2 regions of the Brevibacillus sp. HB1.3 genome follow, and region 2 is predicted to be linked to the other one. Evidence: riboswitches for the same ligand, from Rfam matches in the RefSeq annotation. Region 2 holds a riboswitch; the other holds the start of a gene.
What was found. Region 2 has a riboswitch for S-adenosylmethionine ahead of HPY31_RS03695 (ABC transporter permease). Riboswitches for the same ligand answer to the same signal wherever they lie in the genome.

Region 1 (3,412 bases), on a different contig from region 2:
GCAGATTGGCTATAATCGCCCCAATGTCAAAGCCGATTGGACCGTAGTAAGCGAACTCTGGATCGATTGCTTTTAGGCTGTTTTCCGTGATAAAAATACTTCCGGTATGCAAGTCACCATGCAGCAACGCCTCCGAGCGCGTAAGGAAATCGTATTTCAGCTTGGCGATTTCCAGCTTCAGCGGCCTGTTGTTCCAGATCGCCTCGACTTCGCGGCGGATCAACGGGTTGAAGTCGTTGGTAGGCGCATTTTCATACGGATCGGTAAAGACGAGATCTTCTGTAATTTTGCATAATTCTGGATTTATGAATGTTCCGACTAGCGCTTTTTTATCGTATGGATGTGCGCCCAGATCGGATGTGAAGAACAACGTTTGCGCGAGAAAACGGCCAATTTGCTTCGCGAATAGTGGGTACCGCTTTCCTTCGATCAGCCCTTTGCGCATGATGATGTGGTCACCGACGTTTTCCATAACTGTCAAGGCAAGTTCCCCATCGAAATGATACACCTGTGGCACCAGGTCTGGAACGTATTTGTGCTGAATGCGGAGTGCCTCGCTCTCGATGCGAGCCCGATCAATCGTAAGCGGCCAAGATTCCCCCACAACGCGGGCAAAAGGCAGTGCTTGCTTGACAATGACGCTCTTACCGGTTGCTGGCTCTTGAATGTCAAAAACCAGATTGAGGTTGCCATCCCCGATTTCTCGGCTGGTCAGCTCTGCTCCTTCGCTAAAAAGACCCGGTATTCCCTTTACGTACTCCACTGCTTCCTGTTCAGTCAATGCGCGATATGCCATGATTCCAAAACTCCCCTCTACGTATTTTTCCTCTATCTCTACTTGTTTTGTTTGTGTCATGAGAGCAAAAAAGACCTCTTTTCCCGAAGAAAAGAGGTCGCTGTCGTCACGTGTAAGAAACGTGTTGATGTCCCCCTTATCTTCCAGACCACTTTTGTTTCTGCAGGAATTAGCACCGTGCATGTCGCCTGTCAATCGTTCGCTTCCTCGCGTCTGAATGGCGTCATGTCGGTTGCCGGGTATCATCGGGCCAGTCCCTCCACCTTCTCTGGATAAGGTATCCAAAACGTATTCGGTTTTTGATTTAGTTTGAATCATACAACCAACGCTTCCACGATGTCAACACCCTTTTGTGCAAAAATTCGCACCCTGCTATCAGTAGCTGTATTGTGTTCCGGATGCCGCAGGTCTCTCCCAATTCCACCAGTCTACCTTGCCTAAAAACGCTGCTGTTATCGACACCACGAAGGAATTGTAAAAAGGTTTCATCTTCGTCTCATTTTTCTAATAACCTGCTGCACATTCTCTGAAAAAACAAGATTGACTCCTGACAATGAACGTCATATCATGGGGGAAACGAATAACTCTTATCGCGAGCTGGCTGAGGGACTGGCCCTATGATGCCCGGCAACCGGCGCTATACCATGAATCGTACGCTCATCATGCGTACCTTGGATAGCGAAACGGTGCTAATTCCAACGGATAAGAGTCGAGATCGAGCACTTTTGGCTCGTTTCGGCTACTGACCCGAGAGATGAGAGGAGACGAGACGCTTTCATAGTCGACAACCGCCTCCCCGCTCAATGGGGAGGCTTTTTTTATTAATTCAAGGAGGATTTGACGTACCATGAGTGAACAACGTATCCTCGTCACCTATCTCACACAAGCAAAAGACTTGAACAAAAAAGCGCAAGCCATTGCTGTCGGCATGACAGTCGGTTCCTGGACGGACCTGCCGCTTGCCAAGCAAGCTGAGCTAGCGCCATATCTCGGTGAAGCTGTGAGCGCGACACCGATTACGACACTGGAAAACGGAGAAACACGCGGTCTGATTACCGTTAGCTATCCGACTCGCAATTTTACAGCGGACATTCCTTCCTTGTTAACCGGAATATTCGGCAAACTGTCGATGGACGGCAAAATCAAGCTCGTCGACATTGTTTTCCCTGAATCATTCCTCCAGGCTTTCCCTGGACCGAAGTTCGGCATTGATGGTCTGCGCGAACGTTTAGGTGCACATAACCGCCCGCTCTTGATGAGCATTTTCAAATCGTGTCTGGGTCTTCCTTTCGACGATCTGAAGACGCAATTCCGCGCACAAGCCTTGGGCGGAGTCGATCTCGTGAAAGATGACGAAATCTTCTTTGCAGATGACCGTGCTCCTTTTATCGAACGGATCAAAGCGTTCAAGCAGATCGCACAAGAGACCGAAGCCGAAACTGGCAAGCCCGTCCTCTATGCAGCCAACCTGACTGGACCTGTGCATGAGCTGAACGAAAAAGCGAAGCGTGCGGTAGAGGCGGGTGCTGACTGCCTCTTGTTCAACGTGCTGGCCTTTGGCTTCGATGCCCTGCACCGTTTGGCAGCCGATCCTGACGTACACGTACCAATCATGGCGCATCCAGCTTTAGCAGGCGCATACTATCCATCACCTGACTACGGCATCTCCACCCCGCTCCTACTCGGTACGTTGATGCGTGTAGCTGGGGCAGATTTGGTGCTCTTCCCATCCCCATATGGCAATGTCGCTCTGGACAAAACAGAAGCGTTGCAGCTCGCGAAGCATTTGACAGATCCACTGAATGGTGTACGCCGTTCCTTCCCGGTTCCGTCTGCCGGCATTCATCCGGGGCTGGTTCCACAGCTTTTTCAAGACTTCGGACTCGATCAAATCGTCAATGCAGGAGGCGGAATCCACGGTCATCCCGGTGGAGCAACCGCAGGAGCGAAAGCATTCGTTGCTGCGATTGATGCAGTCACCGCAGGCCGAACCTTGGAAGAAGCCGCCTCGGAATCACAAGAACTGGCGGTCGCCCTGGAAAAGTGGGGTGGCGCACGATGAGTAAGAAGCTCGTCCTGTTCTGCGATTTCGACGGAACGATTACCGAAAAAGACAACATTGTCGCGATTGTCCGCAAGTTCGCTCCCCCTGAGTGGGAAGCCTTGACGGAGCAAATCCTTTCGCAAAAAATAAGCGTTCAGGAAGGGGTTGGCAAGCTGTTTCAACTCTTGCCCTCCTCCTTGCGCCAGGACATTATTGATTTTATTGTCCATGAAGCGACCATTCGCCCGGGATTTGCTGACTTCGTGAGCTATTGCCGCGAAGAAGGCATCGAGCTGTTGATCACAAGTGGCGGCATCGACTTTTTCTTGGAGCCTATCCTGGCACCCTTCGATCTTACCGATGTACCGATCTACTGCAATGGCAGTGATTTCAGCGGAGAGCGCATCACCATTACGTGGCCAAACGCTTGCGATGAACATTGCACAAACGGCTGCGGCATGTGCAAGACGACCATCATCCGCCGTTACGATCCAGCAACCCATTTCCGAATCGTCATCGGCGACTCCATCACTGATTTGGCTGGAGCCAGAATTGCTGATTATGTGATTGCC
Region 2 (3,412 bases):
AACGTATTTTGCCGTGATGAAACGCGTGAATAAGGAAGGCCCTCCTTTGCTCAAGGAGCTCCCTGTTGTTCAAGAGTTCAACTCGCTAGAAGCGGTAAAGGAATCGCTGGAAAACGGACAGATGATCGATACGCGACCTTTCCAGAAATTTGCGAAGGGGCATCTGGCGGGAACACTTCACATTCCCTTCAACAAGTCATTTGCCAACTGGGCGGGCTGGATTGTCGATTACGATCGCCCCGTTCAGATCCTGACCACCCCAGATGAGCTGGACGAGATTTTGCAAGCCTTGCGTGCTGTTGGGATTGATCTTGTCACTGGCTTTATCGACAGCTCCAAGCTAATGGAAAGGGAATTGTCTTCGCTCGAGACAATTGAAGAGGTAACACCGCTGGAGATTGCAGACCGGGTGGAAAAGAGTGAGGTTCACGTAGTAGATGTACGTAATCTGGCTGAGTGGAAGGAAGGACATATTCAAGATGCACAGCACATCATGCTCGGTTCACTCGCCATGCGGCTAGATGAGCTTCCTCACGATAAACCGCTTCTCGTACAATGCCGTTCCGGTGCCCGATCCGCTATAGGTGCAAGCATTCTTAAAGCAAACGGATTCAAGGATGTAATGAATTTGAGCGGCGGAATCTTACAATGGCAAATAGACGGCTTGCCAGTAGTAGAACGAGGATAAAACGAAATCAAAGCGAGTTGCTGCAAAGGGTGAGCCTATGACTATCGACCTAGTGATCACGCTGTTTATTATCGGTTTCGTGGGATCGTTCATCTCTGGTCTCGTCGGAATCGGGGGCTCCATCATCAAGTATCCGATGCTACTGTACATTCCGCCCGCCCTTGGATTCGTTGCTTACACAGCTCACGAAGTATCCGGAATAAGTGCCGTCCAAGTATTTTTTGCCACCCTAGCAGCTCTTTGGACTCTGCGGAAAGATAGGCTTATTCATTACCAGCTCGTTGTGTACATGGGAAGTGCCATTATTGTCGGGAGCTTGCTTGGAGGATATGGAGGAAAATTTCTTTCGGCAGATGCCGTCAATATCGTTTACGCCATCCTGGCCACGATTGCTGTAATCTTGATGTTCCTGCCAAAAAAGGGAGTGGACGAACGTGAACAGACGACCAGGGTTATCTTTCATAAACCAACAGCTGTCTTATCTGCTTTGATGGTCGGAGGTGCCTCCGGAATTGTCGGGGCAGCGGGCGCTTTTATTTTGGTTCCCATCATGCTGATCATCCTCAAGATACCGACAAGAGTTGCGATTGCTTCCTCTCTTGCCATCACTTTTCTATCTTCCATTGGATCGACGATAGGGAAATGGATGGCAGGGGACATATTGCTGTGGCCATCCGTGATCATGGTTATCGCCAGCATCATGGCAGCGCCGCTCGGTACGAAGGTCAGCAAACGTTTGGGCACGCGGATTCTCCAATCCATTCTTGCCTTGTTGATCCTAGCCACCACGATTAAGATTTGGGCTGACATCCTCCTATTCATACGTGTATGAAGATTTACTTTTTTTACAAACAAAATAAAGAAAAATCAATTGTCATGGAACAGCATTGACATATCCGAGTAAAATGATAAGATAAAAAAGAATTTTACAATGAAATTAAATTTCATAGAACATTCTTATCGAGAGTGGTGGAGGGACTGGCCCGATGAAACCCGGCAACCTTGGTCTGATTGACCTTACGGTGCTAATTCCTGCGGAGTTATTCTGCGAGATGAGAAGGTGGGAAACGTGCAATCGCCCCTCTTCTTTTCGGAGAGGGGTTTTCTATATTTATAATCCATAGTATTCATATCGTTTTACTATGTGTAGTTCAAAGGAGGAAACAACGTGCTTTATTATGCAGTCAAGCGTGGCTTTCTCATGATCGTTACGCTGTGGATGATTGTCACGGTAACGTTCGTGACCATGCACCTGATTCCAGGTGATCCATTCGCATCAGATGCCAAAATGCTTCCAGAAGAAGTGGTGGAGAACATGCGAGCGGAGTACAACCTGGATCAGCCAATCACGGTACAGTACCTGCTCTATCTAAAAGGATTGCTGCAATTTGACTTGGGGCCCTCTATCCAGTCCAAGACGAGGGATGTGAACACACTGATTGCAGAGGGATTTCCCGCATCGGCTGTTCTGGGACTCCAGTCGTTTGCGGTCGCACTGGCAGGTGGAATCACACTGGGAATCGTAGCGGCACTCTATCACAATCGAACCTTGGATTTCTTGTCCATGTTTGCTGCCATCATCGGGATCTCCGTCCCCAGTTTTATTCTCGCGCCTCTGTTGATCAAGTACTTAGCGGTCAAATGGGAGCTTTTACCCGTCGCTGCATGGGGGAGCTGGGAGCACTCGATTCTTCCAACACTTGCGCTCGCTATCGGTCCGCTCGCCATCATCGCGCGCTTTGTACGAGCCAGCATGCTTGAGGTTTGGCAACAGGAATACATAAGCACGGCAGAGGCTAAAGGGCTTGGCACCTTTTCCATTGTCGTTAGACACGGGATGCGCAATGCCATCCTGCCTGTTCTTACCTTTATCGGTCCGCTGTTTGCCAACCTGATGACCGGAACCTTTGTGGTGGAAAAGATTTTCGCGATTCCCGGGCTCGGCAAATACTTCGTGGAAAGCATTTTTAACCGCGATTATCCCGTTATTTTGGGAACCACTGTGTTTTACAGCTTTGTGCTCATTTTTACTTTGTACATCATCGACCTGCTGTATCGGGTGATTGACCCGCGCATCAGATTAACGAGTGGAGGGAAGTAGCATTATGGCCAATCAGGCAACACAACTGGATTCCCTGTTTCGACCAGTCGACCGAAACCGGCTTTCTGAGGAAATTCGGGAGCGTCCGAGTCTTGGGTATTGGCAGGAGGTATTGCAGCGGGTATTCAGTAACAAGCTGGCAATGCTAGGGTTCTTCCTGCTCGCAGCAGTGGTGACCCTCTCAATCATCGGTCCGCTGCTCGTTCCCCACAGTCCACATGAACAGTCTTTGACGAAAGGAAATCTGCCACTGTCAGGTGAGCACTGGTTTGGAACGGATGACTTGGGCCGGGACATGTGGGCACGTACCTGGGCAGGCGGACAAATCTCTTTGTTTATTGGTGTGGCGGCAGCAGCCATCGACCTCGTGATTGGTGTATGCATCGGCGGGATATCCGGTTACATGGCAGGGAGGAACAAGCTGGGCGACCATGTAGACAACATCCTGATGCGGTTGGCCGAAATTCTGTACAGCATTCCGTATCTGCTGGTGGTAATCCTGCTGATGGTGGTTCTGGAGCCTGGACTCGCAACCATCATTATTGCCCTTTCGTTAACAGGCTGGGTGGGGATGGCCCGCCTGGTCAGAGGACAAATCATGCAGATCAAGCGGCAAGAGTTTG

Region 1: it holds a riboswitch for S-adenosylmethionine, as region 2 does, so the genes downstream of both, HPY31_RS14375 (2,3-diketo-5-methylthiopentyl-1-phosphate enolase) here and HPY31_RS03695 (ABC transporter permease) in region 2, are expected to answer to the same signal.

The regions. Positions count from the first base shown of each region.
Region 1 is NZ_JABMIT010000005.1:302,942-306,353, forward strand. It holds gene mtnK (S-methyl-5-thioribose kinase) at 1-796, opposite strand, end outside; SAM riboswitch class I at 930-1,075, opposite strand; SAM riboswitch class I at 1,381-1,557, shown strand; gene HPY31_RS14375 (2,3-diketo-5-methylthiopentyl-1-phosphate enolase) at 1,644-2,858, shown strand; gene HPY31_RS14380 (2-hydroxy-3-keto-5-methylthiopentenyl-1-phosphate phosphatase) at 2,855-3,412, shown strand, end outside.
Region 2 is NZ_JABMIT010000001.1:778,610-782,021, forward strand. It holds gene HPY31_RS03685 (rhodanese-like domain-containing protein) at 1-688, shown strand, start outside; gene HPY31_RS03690 (sulfite exporter TauE/SafE family protein) at 726-1,520, shown strand; SAM riboswitch class I at 1,643-1,747, shown strand; gene HPY31_RS03695 (ABC transporter permease) at 1,857-2,789, shown strand; gene HPY31_RS03700 (ABC transporter permease) at 2,794-3,412, shown strand, end outside.